DNA from 2 places in the Acidovorax sp. JHL-9 genome. Region 2 is predicted to be linked to the other one. Evidence: predicted binding sites of a transcription regulator. Region 2 holds the regulator's gene; the other holds the start of a gene.
The links. The regulator sigma-54, encoded in region 2, starts transcription at its own class of promoters, with help from an activator protein. The targets are predictions, from matches to a motif close to TGGCANGNAANCTGCTTT.
Positions count from the first base shown of each region.

Region 1: the regulator sigma-54 is predicted to act here: its motif matches at 5,503-5,520, upstream of K225_RS0111390 (cistern family PEP-CTERM protein).

Region 1 is NZ_AUEX01000015.1:31,359-38,660, forward strand. Features, by position in the region: gene K225_RS20730 (GGDEF domain-containing protein) at 1-1,137, opposite strand, end outside; gene K225_RS0111385 (EAL domain-containing protein) at 1,377-4,541, shown strand; gene K225_RS0111390 (cistern family PEP-CTERM protein) at 4,799-5,461, opposite strand; gene smc (chromosome segregation protein SMC) at 5,817-7,302, shown strand, end outside.
Region 2 is NZ_AUEX01000004.1:210,147-217,448, forward strand. Features, by position in the region: gene K225_RS0105115 (class I SAM-dependent RNA methyltransferase) at 1-318, opposite strand, end outside; gene K225_RS0105120 (thioesterase family protein) at 315-797, opposite strand; gene K225_RS0105125 (RNA polymerase factor sigma-54) at 874-2,463, opposite strand; gene lptB (LPS export ABC transporter ATP-binding protein) at 2,576-3,346, opposite strand; gene lptA (lipopolysaccharide transport periplasmic protein LptA) at 3,355-4,002, opposite strand; gene K225_RS0105140 (thiol:disulfide interchange protein DsbA/DsbL) at 4,100-4,756, opposite strand; gene K225_RS0105145 (SPOR domain-containing protein) at 4,835-5,485, opposite strand; gene argS (arginine--tRNA ligase) at 5,498-7,207, opposite strand.

The sequences.
Region 1 (7,302 bases), on a different contig from region 2:
ATGCTCGGCCGAGTCGCCGCTTTCGAGCAGCACGACAAACTCGTCGCCGCCCAGGCGCGCCACGGTGTCCGAGGCGCGCACGCATTCCAGCAGCCGCTGGGCCACGCGCTGCAGCAGCAGATCCCCCATCGAGTGGCCCAGGCTGTCGTTCACCTGCTTGAAGCGGTCCAGGTCAATGAACAGCAGCGACAGCAGCGTCTGCTCACGCTGGGCCCGGGGCAGCGCGGTTTTCAGGCGATCCAGAAACAGCTGCCGGTTGGGCAGATGGGTGAGCTGGTCGTACTGCGCCATGTGCTGCAGCCGCTTGCGCATTTGCGTGCGCTCAATGGCGGACGCCACCTGGGTGGAGACGAATTGCAGCAGTTCCTTGTCTCGCTCGGAGTAACGCGCCTCCTCGGAATAGCCCTGCAGCACCAGCGCCCCCAGCACGCCCGCCGGTGTTTGCAATGGCACACCCAGCCAGTACAGCGGCCTGGGAGTGGATGCCATGGGCGGCGCCGTGGGCGGGAGGCTGTCGGGGGTGAGCAGCAGGGTCTGCCCCTTGCGGATGACGTGGGAGCACAGTGCGTCGGCATCCAGCGGGCGCGGCGTGGGGGCCGGGTGGCGCTCATCGACATGGTAGGGAAAGCTGATCGTGTCGGGCAGGCGGTCGTGCAGCGCGACGGAAAAATTGGAGGCGGGCAGCAGCGTGCCGATGATGTGGTGGATTTTTGCAAACAGCGTGTCCAGGTCTTCTGCCGCCTGTGCCGCCTCGGAAATGGAATAGATGGCGGCCTGCAGCGACTCGGTGTGCTTGCGCTCGGTGATGTCGTGCGCCACCGCCAGCCGGACCTGCTGGTCTTCCACCCAGCGCGCTGTCCAGCGGATATGGGCGATGTGCCCGTCCTTGCGCACATAACGGTTCTCGAAATGCAGCTGAAGAGTCCCCGCCATGATGTTTTGTGCGGCGCGCAGGGTGCGCTCGCGGTCTTCGCTGTACACCATTTCAATCATGGGTCGCCCCACCGCCTCTTCGGGTGTATAGCCAAAAATGCGCTCGAACGAGGGGCTGACATACACAAAGCGGCCCTGTGCATCGACGATGCAGACAGCGTCGAGCAGCAGGTCGACCATGTTCGGGGGGATCAGGGCCGTCATCGCAGCAGAAGGAAAATCCGGCAGGCCGGTGTGAACGCGGGCATAGGGCGCTTGGCGGAGCGGGTGATGGTCCATTGTGCCTTTGGAATGGGTCGGCGGGGCATATCCAGCAGGCTGAGCCAACAGCGCTGCGTGTCGCTTCCCACAGCGTCCAGGGGCCGGCCCTGAATTGCCGCTATTCTCTGGGGCTCCATCCCTGGCGTTCCTTCGCGGTCCGTTTTGAATATTCCCCATTGCCGATGACATTCATGCCACACCTCACCCGCCACCGGCACTGGCTGCTGGGCGCGGCGGTGGCTGTGCTGGGACTGGTGACGACCTTCTGGCTGGCGCAGCAACAGGCGCGGTCGGTGGCCACGATTTCCGAAGCCCGCTTCCTGTATGAAGTGCGGGAGTTTTCCAGTGCGCTGACGCAGCGCATGGCGGCGAACACCGAAATCGTCAACGGTCTGCGCGGACTGTTCATGGTCAACCCGCTGCTCAGCCATGCAGAGTTCGAGCGCGTCACCCGCGAACTGGATGTGAGTCAGCGTTACCCTGGGGTACGCAATCTGACCTTTATGCGCTATGTCACAGCCGCCCAGCGCCCTGCATTCGAAGCCCGCGTGCGCTCCGATACTTCGGTGCGGCCGCAGGGGCTGGCCGACTTTGCCATCCACCCCGCGGGCGAGCGCCCCGAGTATTTTGTGGTGGAGTATGTGTGGCCCGAGGAAGATGGCAAGGGTCTGCTGGGTATGGATATCAGTGCCCAGCCCGCCAACCTGGCGGCCATGCGCTACAGCCGCGAAACCGGCAACACGGTGATTTCGGCGCCGTTCGATCTGCCGCAGGAGCAGGAGCATCGCACTGCCGTGGCCCTGCGGGTGCCGGTCTTTGGCCCCGCGGGGCCGGGCGGGAAATCGGTTTTTCTTGGTGCCGTGGCGTCCACCATCCGCCTCCACGACCTGGTGGGCGGATTGCGCACGCTGGGCTACCTGCAAGGCATTGCCGTCTCGATCACCGATCGTGGCCCGGTGCATGCCGGTGCGGCGAATGCACAGGGCGAGAAGGAGCTTCCCTTGCTGGCACTGACGGATGCTGCGCCGGCCTCGGTGCAGCTGCATACGGTGGATATGCAGGTGCACGATCGCCGCTGGCGCCTGGGTTTTGTGCCGACCCAGGACTTTCTCTCTCCGTCCGAGCGGCGCCTGCCGCTGCTGGCCGGTCTGGCGGGGACGCTGGTTTCTGTGCTGCTGGCAGCGCTGGTGGCAGTGCTGGGTCGACAGCGCGCGCTGGCCCTGGCGCGGGCGCGGGTGTCGGACGATGCCCGGCGCCAGAGCGAAGAGCGCTTTCGCGCCGTATTCAGGCAGGCGGCCGTGGGCATGGCGCAGGTCGATACGCAGACCGGGCAGTTCGTTCGCGTCAACCAGAAATACGGAGATATCCTGGGTTACTCGGTGGAGCAGATGGTCCGGATGGATTTTCAGACCATCAGCCACCCCGCCGAGCTGGCCGAGGATCTGGCCCTGCTGGAGCGCCTGAAAGCGGGCGAGATCTCCGAGTACCACATGGAAACGCGCTATTTCCACCGCGACGGCCACACCGTGTGGGTGGACCTGACGGTGTCTCCCATGTGGGCTCCCGGGGCGCAGCCTGGTTTTCACATTGCCGTGGTGCAGGACATCACCGCGCGCAAGCAGATGGAAGACCACCTGCGCAAAAGCGAGTTGCGCCTGCGCAGCATTTTGCAGCGGCTGCCCGTGGGCGTGTGCCTGGTGCAGCAGGACGGGCGCATGGTGTTTCGCAACGATCAGTTCGTGCAGATCTGCGGCTACACCGAGGACGACGTGCCCACGGGCCAGGACTGGTGGCCCGCGGTGTACCCCGACGTGCAGTACCGCGAGCGCACCCGCGCCGAATGGACTGCGGCACGCACCCAGGCGATTGCCGGCGACGGCACCATTGCCGCCGGTGAGTACACCATCCATTGCAAGGATGGCCAGCAGCGCACCGTGGAAATTGCCGGTGCCATGGTGGACGGTGGCCACCTGTTCACTCTGGTGGATCTCAGCCAGCGCAAGGCCGACGAAGAGGAAATCCGCTACCTCGCTTTTTACGACCCGCTCACGCGCCTGCCCAATCGCCGCCTGCTCAGGGATCGGCTGCAGCAGGCGCTGGCTGCCAGCGCCAGGCACCGGCGCAGTGGGGCCCTGCTGTTGCTGGACCTGGACAATTTCAAGACCCTCAACGAAACCCAGGGCCACGAGTGCGGCGACATGCTGCTGCAGCAAGTGGCCCAGCGGCTGCTCGGCTGCGTGCATGAGGACGATACGGTGGCGCGCCAGGGTGGCGATGAATTCGTGGTGGTGCTGGAAGACCTGGGCAACAACCCCGAAGAGGCGGCGGCACGCAGCGAAGAAACGGGCCAGAAAATTCTGGCGACGCTGCGCGAGCCCTACCAGTTGCACGGTGAGGTCCACCACAGTTCGCTGAGCATGGGAATCACCATTTTCAGCGGCATGCGCGAAACCGTGGACGAGCTGCTCAAGCGGGCGGACCTGGCCATGTACCAGGCCAAATCGGCGGGGCGCGACACCCTGCGGTTCTACGACCCGCAAATGCAGGCCGCCGTGAGCGCAAGGGCGGCCATGGAGCAGGACCTGCGTGCCGGTCTGGCCCAGGGCCAGTTCGAGCTGTATTACCAGGCGCAGATCGAGCAGGGCCGCATCACCGGTGCCGAGGCGCTGCTGCGCTGGCGCCACCCGCAGGGCGGTTTCATCTCGCCCGCCCAGTTCATTCCGCTGGCCGAGGAGTCGGGCCTGATCCTGCCGCTGGGTGAATGGGTGCTCAAGACCGCTTGCGAGCGGCTGGCATTGTGGTCGGAGCAACCGGGCCTGGCCTCGCTGTGCCTGGCCGTCAATGTGAGCCCACGGCAGTTCCACCAGGCCGATTTCGTTCCGCAGGTGCTGGCGGCGCTGGCTGGCACGGGCGCCGATGGGCATCTCCTCAAGCTGGAGCTGACCGAAGGCCTGCTGCTCGACGACGTGGAAGACACCATCGAGAAAATGGGCCAGCTCAGGGCCTATGGCGTGGGTTTTTCGCTGGACGACTTTGGCACCGGCTATTCGTCGCTGGCTTACCTCAAGCGTCTGCCGCTCGACCAGCTCAAGATCGACCAGAACTTTGTGCGCGACGTGCTCACCGACCCCAACGACGCGGCCATCGCCCGCACCGTGGTGGCGCTGGCTACCAGCCTGGGCTTGCGCGTGATCGCCGAGGGCGTTGAAACCGAGGCGCAGCGTGAGTTCCTGGCCCGCAACCATTGCCACGCCTGGCAGGGTTTTTTGCTGAGTCCACCACTGCCGGCGGCCGAGTTCGAGGCGCTGGTGCTGCAGACCAATGGCCCGGACCTGCCGCAGACGTAGGCGAGGCAGCATCCGTTGCTCTGCCCTCATCCTGCTTTCACCAGAATGGATGGTTGCCAGCGCTTTCTCTATGAACGCCAGGACTGAAGTGGCCCTTTCAAAAAACAGGATCGGTTTGCTCGTGAGTCCGCCCTGACAGGGTACAGAGAACCGGCCATTGGCCCACGGACTGGAAGCGCCCATGAAAAAGCGCTCACCGAGCGCTTTTTGCGGGGGCAGGCAAGATGTCTGGCCTGTTCTGGGGCATCGCCGTGCGTTCAAGCCTTGCGGCGGCGGGCCAGGGCGGCGCCAAGCAGGCCCAAACCCACCAGCGCGATCGAGGCCGGCTCGGGAACCGGGGTGGGATCGCAATGGGGCGTGCCCACAATGCAGCCGGCGAGTTCAATGGAGCTGCCCTGGGTTCCAGCGTCTTGAAACTTGGCGGCATAGGGGCTTGTGAATGAAACCCCATTCGTGAGGAAATTCCCGGCGGTCCCCAGTGTCAGCGCAAAGATATCCCTCTGCCCCTCACCAACGCCCTGGTTACCCCCGCCGGAACAGCTGCTGCCGTCCCAAATGCAAAGGTCTACGGTTTGAAAAGACGGGAAGTTGGTGTTGCGCGTGGCATCCCAGCCTTCGTTGGCTGACGCAAAATTTAATGTGGGGCTCACGATGTCGATGCCAAACGACGTCAGCCGGTTGGTCCCTGGGCCAAAGGAGTTGTTCAGCACCTCCACTTCAAAGATGGCTTGGGCTGCTGTCAAAGAGTTGAGTGTGAACTTCACCGTTGCGGAAAGCGTGGCGCCATCCTGGGTCGCCGAATACAGAATCGAACCCGTGTCGGTCACGCTGTCGAAGATCATGGCCGCAGCATGGCTGCTGCCCATTCCCATCAATCCGCCGCAAAGGGCAACGGTGTGAAGAAGTTTCTGGAGATTCATGGAGGACTTTCCTTGGATTTTCTTGCGGTGGTGCGCACCAGGAAGCATGATGTATGCCACTCAGAAAATAGATAACAAAATCAAACACTTGGTATCCCAATTTCACAAGCGGCCGGATGATGTGTAAAAAAAGTCGACAAACAGGGGCTGGGTAGCCCCCGGGCCCATGGGCCGGCGTGCGGGGCTGCTCTGCATTCCCAGGCCGCGCAGGCGATGACCCGGCCCACGCTGCGCGGCAACGCCAACCACCTCAGTTAACATTCACCCTTCGAACCGCCCGGCACGCCAGCGCGCCCGGCGGCGACTGACGACCGGCCCTGGCGCTTTGCCAGTGGTACGGTGTTACAGGTGATTCGTGCGTCTCAATTCCATCAAACTCTCCGGCTTCAAGTCGTTCGCTGAACCCACCAATTTCATGCTGCCTGGTCAGCTGGTGGGCGTGGTGGGGCCGAACGGCTGCGGCAAGTCCAACATCATGGATGCGGTGCGCTGGGTTCTGGGCGAAAGCAAGGCCAGCGAGCTGCGTGGCGAGTCCATGCAGGACGTGATCTTTTCTGGCACCACCACGCGCAAGCAGGCCAGCCGCGCCAGCGTCGAGCTGGTGTTCGACAATTCCGACCACCGTGCGGGCGGCCAATGGGGCCAGTACGGCGAGGTGGCCGTGCGCCGCGTGCTCACGCGCGACGGCACCAGCAGCTATTACCTCAACAACCAGCCCGTGCGCCGCCGCGACGTCCAGGACGTGTTCCTGGGCACGGGCCTGGGGCCGCGCGCCTACGCCATCATCGGCCAGGGCACCATCAGCCGCATCATCGAAAGCCGCCCCGAGGAACTGCGCCTGTTCCTCGAAGAGGCCGCCGGCGTCTCCAAATACAAGGAGCGCCGCCGAGAGACCGAGAACCGGCTGCACGACACGCGCGAGAACCTCACGCGGGTCGAAGACATCCTGCGCGAGCTCAATGCCAACCTCGAAAAGCTCGAAAAACAGGCCGAGGTGGCCGCCAGATACAACGCGTTGCAGGCCGACGCCACACTCAAGCAGCACCAGTTGTGGTTCCTCAAGCGCGCCGACGCCGAAGCCGACCAGGCCAAGGTGCGCCTGGACGGCCTGCAGGCCGTGAACGACCTTGAATCGCGCATGGCCGACCTGCGTGCAGTGGAGTCCGACCTCGAAACCATCCGCCAGGCGCATTACGCCGCTGGCGACCAGGTCAACCAGGCCCAGGGCAAGTTGTACGAGGCCACGGCCGAGGTGGGCAAGCTCGAAGCCGAGATCCGCTACGTGGTCGAAGGGCGCCAGCGCGTGGAGCAGCGCCTCGTCACTCTGGCGGAGCAGGTCGCCCAGTGGCAAACCCGCAAGGAAGAGGCCGACATCGAGCTCGAAAACCTCGCCGGTGCCGGCGTGGATGCCGAAGAGCGCGCCGAACTGCTGGCCGCCCAGGTCGAAGAGCAGGCCATGCAGCTGCCCGACCTGGAAGAAGCCCTGCGCCAGGCCCAGAGCCGCACGGCCGAGCAACGCAGCAGCGTGGTGCAGGTGCAGCAGCAGATTGGCGTGCTGGCCGCCGAGCAGCGCAGTTTTGACGAACAAAGCCGCCAGCTCGATGCCCGCTTCGAGCGCCTGCGCACCGACCGCAACGCCCTGGCCGCGCCCGACGAAGCCCGCCTGGACAACCTGCGCGAACAACTCGAACAAGCGCAGGAGATCGCCGAAACCACTGAGGCCCGCCTGCACGAGCTGCAGGAGTCCGTGCCCCAGCTCGACGAAGACCGCCGCGCGCGCCAGCAGGCCGTGAACACCGAGAGTGCGCGGCAGACCGACCTGTCCGCCCGCATGGAAGCCT
Region 2 (7,302 bases):
CGGGCTGTGCTGGGCCGTCACCTCGACCTTGAAGGTCTGGCGCGTGGTGAACCAGATCTCCCAGGCCACGTCGCTGGCCATGCCATAGAGGTCGTTCTCGGAACGGTAGGGCCGGTGCGCCAGCTGCACCAGCACGCGCTGGGCCAGGCGGCTGTGCAGGTTGAGCAGCAGCGCATCGCGCCACGAAGCGCGCAGCAGCACGCCGCCCCGGCCCACCAGCAGGTCTTGCCCCGTGAGGCCGGTAATGCCATGCACCTCATCGGCCAGGTAGCCCTCGACGCCGGCGGCGCAGGGCAGGAAAAGTTGGAGTTGGTTCATGTCGATGGGGAGGATACGCGCTCGGGCAGTACGGGGGAACCGGGCTCACCCGCGCGGGCCAGCAGCAGCTGGCGGATGGATTCAGGGATAACCGCCACCTTGCGATCGGCCTTGCCGATGAAAACGATGCCGGTCTTGCCGCGCGCCACTTCGCGGCCCTGCGACTTCTCGGTCATGCGAAAGACCAGATCGAAACCATAGCGGTTGAAGTCCACGGGGGTCATCTCGACGCGCATGGTTTCGCCATGGAATCCTTCCGACCGGTACTGCGCCACGATGTCACCCACCACGATCGACAGGCCCCCCACATCGGCCTCGGGGAAACCCAGCGACTGGAAGAAGCGCACACGCGCCTCGGACACCAGGCTCAGCAGCTGCGCGTTGTCGAGGTGCCCGCCCTGGTTGACGTGGCTGATGTAGATCTGCAGCTCGGTGGCAAAGCCGAAATGCGCGGGGAGGTCGAAGACGATGCGGGCCATGGCGTGGTAAGCGGGGTGACGGGAGAAAAAACAGCAAACAGGGCACGCTGCAGCAGGCACGCGCCCCCCCAAAAGGCTACAGCGCCTTGCGCAGATTGGCCGGCGCGATCTTGAGCGCCTCGCGGTACTTGGCCACGGTGCGGCGCGCGCATTCGATGCCCTGCTCCTTGAGCATCTCGGCGATCTGGCTGTCGGACAGCGGCTTGGCCGGGTTCTCCGCCGACACGAACTGCTTGATCAGCGCGCGCACGGCGGTGCTCGATGCATTGCCGCCGGTTTCGGTGCCCAGGCCCGAGCCAAAGAAATACTTGAGCTCGTAGGTGCCGATCGGCGTGGCCATGTACTTGGCCGTGGTCACGCGGCTGATGGTGGACTCGTGCAGTCCCAGCTCGTCGGCGATGTCGCGCAGCACCAGGGGGCGCATGGCCAGCTCGCCGTGGGTGAAGAAGTTCTTCTGCCGCTCGACGATGGCGCGCGAGACGCGCAGGATGGTGTCGAAGCGCTGCTGGATGTTCTTGATGAACCAGCGCGCCTCCTGCAGGCGCTGCTGCATGCCCTGGTGGCCCTCGCCCCCCTTGTGGCCGCGCAGCGCACCGGCATAGATGTCGTGCACGCGCAGGCGCGGCATCACGTCGGGGTTGAGCTGCACGATGAAGTTGTGCTGGCCGTCACGCCCGTTGGCGCGCCCGGCTTTGCGCACGATGACGTCGGGCACGATGATGTTGCGCTCCACATCGGCAAACCGGCGGCCGGGGCGCGGCTCCAGGCGGGCGATCAGCGCCATGGCGGCGCGCGTGCGCTCTTCGCCATCGCCGCACAACTGCGTCAGGCGGCGGATGTCACGGCGGGCCAGCATCTCCAGCGGCTGCTGGCACACGCGCAACGCGGTCTGCACGGTACCAGGATCGATCTCGCTGTCTTCGTCGGCGGCCAGGGCCTTGAGCTGCAAGGTCAGGCACTCGGCCAGGCCACGCGCGCCCACGCCCACGGGATCCAGGCTTTGCAGCAGGCGCTGGGCCACGGTGAAACGGTGCACCAGTTCTTCGATCTGCTCCAGGTCGTCCGGCCCGGCCAGGCCGATGGCCAGCGCTTCGAGCGGTTCTTCGAGATAGCCGTCGTCGTTGAGCGATTCGATGAGAAAGCGCAGCGCGGCGCGGTCCACCTCGGACAGGCGCAGTGCCAGCGCCTGGCGGTGCAAGAAGGCCGTCAGTGATTCGTGCGAGCGGGCCAGCTCGGTGGCGTCGGCCTCGTCGCCTTCGGCATCGTTGCGGTTGCGGGCCGGCGCATCGCCACCCCACTCGGCGTCATTGGGCGCCATGTCCACCGTGCCGTCGCCGCTCCAGTCGGGCTCGTCCGCACCGGCGCTGGCCATTTCAACATCATTTTGGCCTTCAGCGCTTGTGCTGCCTGCGCTGGAAGCTCCTGAAAACAGCGCATCGTCCGCGCTGTAGTCATCGGCCTGCGCGGGCATGTCGGCGGTTTCCAGGCCAAACTCCTCGCGCGGCGCTTCATCGGCCGTGCGCTCCAGAAAAGGGTTCTCGTCGAGCATCTGCTCGACTTCCTGCGACAGCTCCAGCGTCGACAGCTGCAACAGCCGGATCGATTGCTGCAACTGCGGCGTGAGCGACAGGTGCTGCGAAACGCGCAGCGAAAGGCCGGGCTTCATGCAACGGCCAACACAAGGGCAGCCATCCGCCCGTCGCCCGGCCGCCCGAAGGCGGTCTGGGGCCCCCTGGGGGGCAGCGACCACACGAAGTGAGGAAGCGTGGGGGCCATGCTCACATCCGGAAGTGCTCGCCGAGATAGACGCGGCGCACCTCGGCGTTGTCCACGATTTCGGACGGCGTGCCCTGGGCCAGAACGCGGCCATCGCTGATGATGAAGGCGTGGTCGCAGATGCCCAGCGTCTCGCGCACGTTGTGGTCGGTGATCAGCACGCCAATGCCGCGCGCCTTCAGGAAACCGATGATGCGCTGGATCTCGATCACGGCAATCGGGTCGATGCCGGCGAAGGGCTCGTCGAGCAGAATGAAGCGCGGCTGGGTGGCCAGGGCGCGGGCGATCTCGACGCGGCGGCGCTCGCCACCCGACAGGGCCAGGGCCGGCGATTCACGCAGATGGTCCACGCGCAACTCCTGCAGCAAGGCAGTGAGGCGTGCTTCGATCTCCTTCCTGGCGAGCGGCTTGCCGTCGTCGCCCCGCTGCAGCTCCAGCACGGCGCGCACGTTTTCCTCGACGTTCAGCTTGCGAAAAATCGACGCCTCTTGCGGCAGATAGGACAGCCCCAGGCGCGAGCGCCGGTGGATGGGCATGTCCGCCACCGAGTGGCCATCGATGCGGATGTCACCGCCATCGCAGCGCACCAGGCCCACGATCATGTAGAACGAAGTGGTCTTGCCCGCGCCATTGGGGCCGAGCAAGCCCACCACCTCGCCCTTTTGCACGACCAGCGACACATCCTTGACGACCTTGCGGCTGCCATAGGACTTTTCGAGGTGCGCGACTTCCAGGCGGCTGCCCGCCTGGGTGTCAGGGCTTGTGTTCACCATCACGGCACTCACTTGCTTGCGCCGCCGAGGGTGTTGCTGGGGCGCAGCACCGGCCCGCTGGCTGCTGGGGCCGGGGCAGCGGCAGGAGGCTGCTCCTTGGGCGACAACACGGCGCGCACGCGCCCGCCGGGGGCCGGCGCTTCACCCGCTGCACTGTTGGCCGATTTCTTCTGGCCATCGACAGTGAACACGTCGGTGAGGTTGTTGTAGACGATGACGGCGCCCGAGAGCTGATCGGTCACCACCGATTCCCGGTAGCGGCGCATTTCGGCACGGGTGATGAAGCGCACATTGTCGGCACGGCCGTCGTACTCGATGACCTCACCCTCGCCCTCGATGAACTCGTCCGGGGCACCGGCCACGGTGTCGCGCTTTTGCCGGAAGAATGCGCGCTTGCCGGGTTCGGCCGTCACCACGCCGTACTGGTAGCCATCGGCATCCTGGCGCACATCCAGTTGCGCACCGCGCAGCACGATGGTGCCCTTGGTCATGACCACCCGGCCCGTGAACACGCTGGTCTGCTTGAGCTCATCGTGGCGCAGCGCATCGGACTCGATGTTCATGGGCTTGTTGCGGTCGGCCTTTTCGGCATGGCCCACGCCAGGGGCGCAGGCCAGGGCCGAGAGCAGCAGGATCGGGAGGTATCTTTTTTTCATGAGGCACAAATCTTGCGTTCATTGTAGCCACGCACAGCGCTGGCGCCCATGAAAAAGCCCGCAAACGCGGGCCTCTCGAACGGGGGCAAATGTGGCATCAACCCTTGCGCGCCACGCCCGCCAGATACTCCACCACCTGCAGCACGGTCTGCATGCTGCCGGCCATGGTGCCATCGGTATAGAACCGGCCGGCCACGCCCATCGAAGGAACGCCTTCCACGCCATAGCCCTCCTGCAGCGCCGAGGCGCGGCGCACCTGGCTGGACACCGTGAAGGAGGTGTAGACCTCCTTGAACTTGGCTGCGTCCACCCCCTGCTGGGCCACCCAGGCGAAGATGTCCTCGTCCTTGGCCAGCTTGAGTTTTTCGACGTGGATGGCGCGGAACACCTTGGCGTGCAAGGTGTCGAGCTTGCCCATGCCTTCGAGCGCGAAATACAGCTTTTGCTGGGGTACGAAGCTGGCATTGAAAGCCACGGGAATGCGACGGATGCTGAGATCCTTGGGGGCTGCCTTGACCCAGGCATCGAGCGCGGGCTCAAAGGAGTTGCAGTGCGGGCAGCTGTACCAGAAGAACTCGATCACATCGACCTTGCCGGCGGGCGCATCCGGCGCCAGGGGCTTGGCGAGCCTGGTGTAGTCCTTGCCCTCCTTGAACTGGCGCGCCTGCGCCATGGCCGGCGTGGCCAGCGGCAGGGTCAGGGCGGAAGCGGCAACCACCGAAGCGGTGGACAGGGAAAACTCGCGGCGTTTCATGACGGGGACACTCCTTGTTCTGGTCTGGGGGTGTGAGAACGCCCCCACGAAAAAGTTCAGGCGATGGCGATGAACATCCTAGCGCTGGACACGCACCATCGCGGACTCGACGCCGGCGCCTTCCAGCTTTTCCTTCAGCTGCTCGGCATCGTCGCGCTTGGAAAACGGGCCCACGCGCACGCGGTACATGGTGCGGCCATTCTGTTCGCGCTCGCTCACGCGGGCTTCCCAGCCCAGCATGGCCAGTTTGGCGCGCTGCGCATCGGCCCCAGACTGGGTGGGGAACGCCCCGGCCTGTACGAAATAGTCAAACGGATCGACCGCCGCCGACCTGGCCTTGGCCAGGTCGCCCAGCGGGTCCGCCGAGGCGGCAGGCTTGGCGTCGGCCTTCGTGGCGGGCTTGGCCTCGGCCGTTGCAGGCTTGCTGGCGGGCGTGCGCGCAGCGGTGGCATCGGCGGCCGGGGCCGTGCCATTGGCACTGGCCGACGCGGCGGCGGCCGGAGCCGGCGGGCGCGCGGGGTTCTTGCCGTAGAGCGGCGAGTTCGGATCCCAGTTCTTGTTCTTCTGGGCCTCGGCGGCATCCTGGTCCACGCCACGCAGGCCGCCCTTGTTCAGGAAAGGCACAGGCACCTTGGTCACATACACGGCCACGGCCAGCGCGGCACCCAGGCCCACGACGACCCCGACGATGAACCCGATGATGGCGCCACCCGTCTGTTTTTTCTTCATGGTAGTAACTGCTTACATTCTGGCTGGAGCCGATACGCCCAGCACGGCCAGGCCATTGTGCAACACCTGCGCGGTGGCGGCGACGAGGGCCAGGCGTGCCTTCTTCACGGCCTCGTCGTCCACCAGGATGCGCTCGGCATCGTAGTAGCTGTGGTAGCTGGCGGCCAGGTCGCGCAGGTAGAAGGTGACGTCGTGCGGCGCCTCGCCCTGCGCGGCGGCGGTGAGCATCTCGGGGTATTTGGCCAGCTGCAGCATCAGCGCCTGGGCCTGCGGGCCTTCGAGGGCCGACAGATCCACATCCTTCAGCGCCGCCATATCGCCACCGCCCGCCTCTTGCCAGGCGCGCAGTACCGAGCAGATGCGCGCATGCGCATACTGCACGTAGTACACCGGGTTGTCATTGTTCTGCGCCACGGCCAGGTCCACATCGAAGGTGTACTCGGTGTCGGGCTTGCGGCTCAAAAGGAAGAAGCGCACGGCGTCCTTGCTGGTCCACTCGATCAGGTCGCGCAGCGTGACGTAGCTGCCCGCGCGCTTGCTGATCTTGACCTCCTCGCCCCCCTTGACCACACGCACCATGGTGTGCAGCACGTAGTCGGGGTAGCCCTGGGGAATGCCGACGTCGGCCGCCTGCAGGCCGGCGCGCACGCGGGCGATGGTGCCGTGGTGGTCCGTGCCCTGGATGTTGACGACCTTGGTGAAGCCGCGCTCCCACTTGGCGATGTGGTAGGCCACGTCAGGCACGAAGTAGGTGTACGTGCCGTCCTGCTTGCGCATGACGCGGTCCTTGTCGTCGCCGTAGTCGGTGCTCCTGAGCCACAGCGCGCCGTCCTGCTCGTAGGTCTTGCCGTTGGCGATGAGCTTGTTCACCGTGGCCTCGACGCGGCCGCTGGTGTACAGGCTCGATTCGAGGTAATACTCGTCGAAGTGCAGGGCGAAAGCCTGCAGGTCCTTGTCCTGCTCGTTGCGCAGGTAGGCCACGGCGAACTGGCGGATATTGTCGTAGTCCTCCACATCGCCGTTGGCGGTGAACTCGCGGTCATCGGCCTTCACAGTGGCCCGGGCCTTGAAGGCCTCGGCGATGTCGGCAATGTAGTCGCCGTTGTAGAAGTTCTTGGCCAGCGGGTTGTCGCTGTCGGTGGGCCAGCAGTCATCGCCCGGCTGGAAGCCCTTGGCGCGCAGCTGCGTGCTCTTGGTCAGCGTATCGATCTGCACGCCCGCGTCGTTGTAATAGAACTCGCGGTGCACCTTCCAGCCCTGCGTGCCGAACAGGTTGCAGATGGCATCGCCCAAAGCCGCCTGGCGGCCATGGCCCACATGCAGCGGGCCGGTGGGGTTGGCCGAGACGAACTCGACCAGCACCTTCTCGCCCCGATCGGCCTGGTAACCAAAGCGCGCGCCAGCGGCCAGCACCTCGCGCACCACCTCCTGCTTGGCCGCGGGCTGCAGGCGGATGTTCAGAAAACCGGGGCCGGCGATCTCGATGGCGGCCACCCAGCGCTGGAAGGCAGGCGTGGCCTCCAGCGCGGTCTTGAGCTGCTCGCCCAGAGCGCGCGGGTTGAGCTTGAGCGGCTTGGCCAGCTGCATGGCGGCGGTACAGGCGAAGTCGCCATGGGCCGCGACCTTGGGGGATTCAAACGCTGCCTTGGCGCCAGCGCCGGGCGACAGGATTTCCAGCTCGGCAGCAAGCGCTGCGAGCAATTCATTTTTGGCTGTGAGCATCGGTGGATTTTACGGGGCGGCCGGCACAGACCATCGAACGCCCACGCCAGCGCACCCCGGCGGGCATGCGCGCAGGCTGGCGGGGCCCCCAGGCC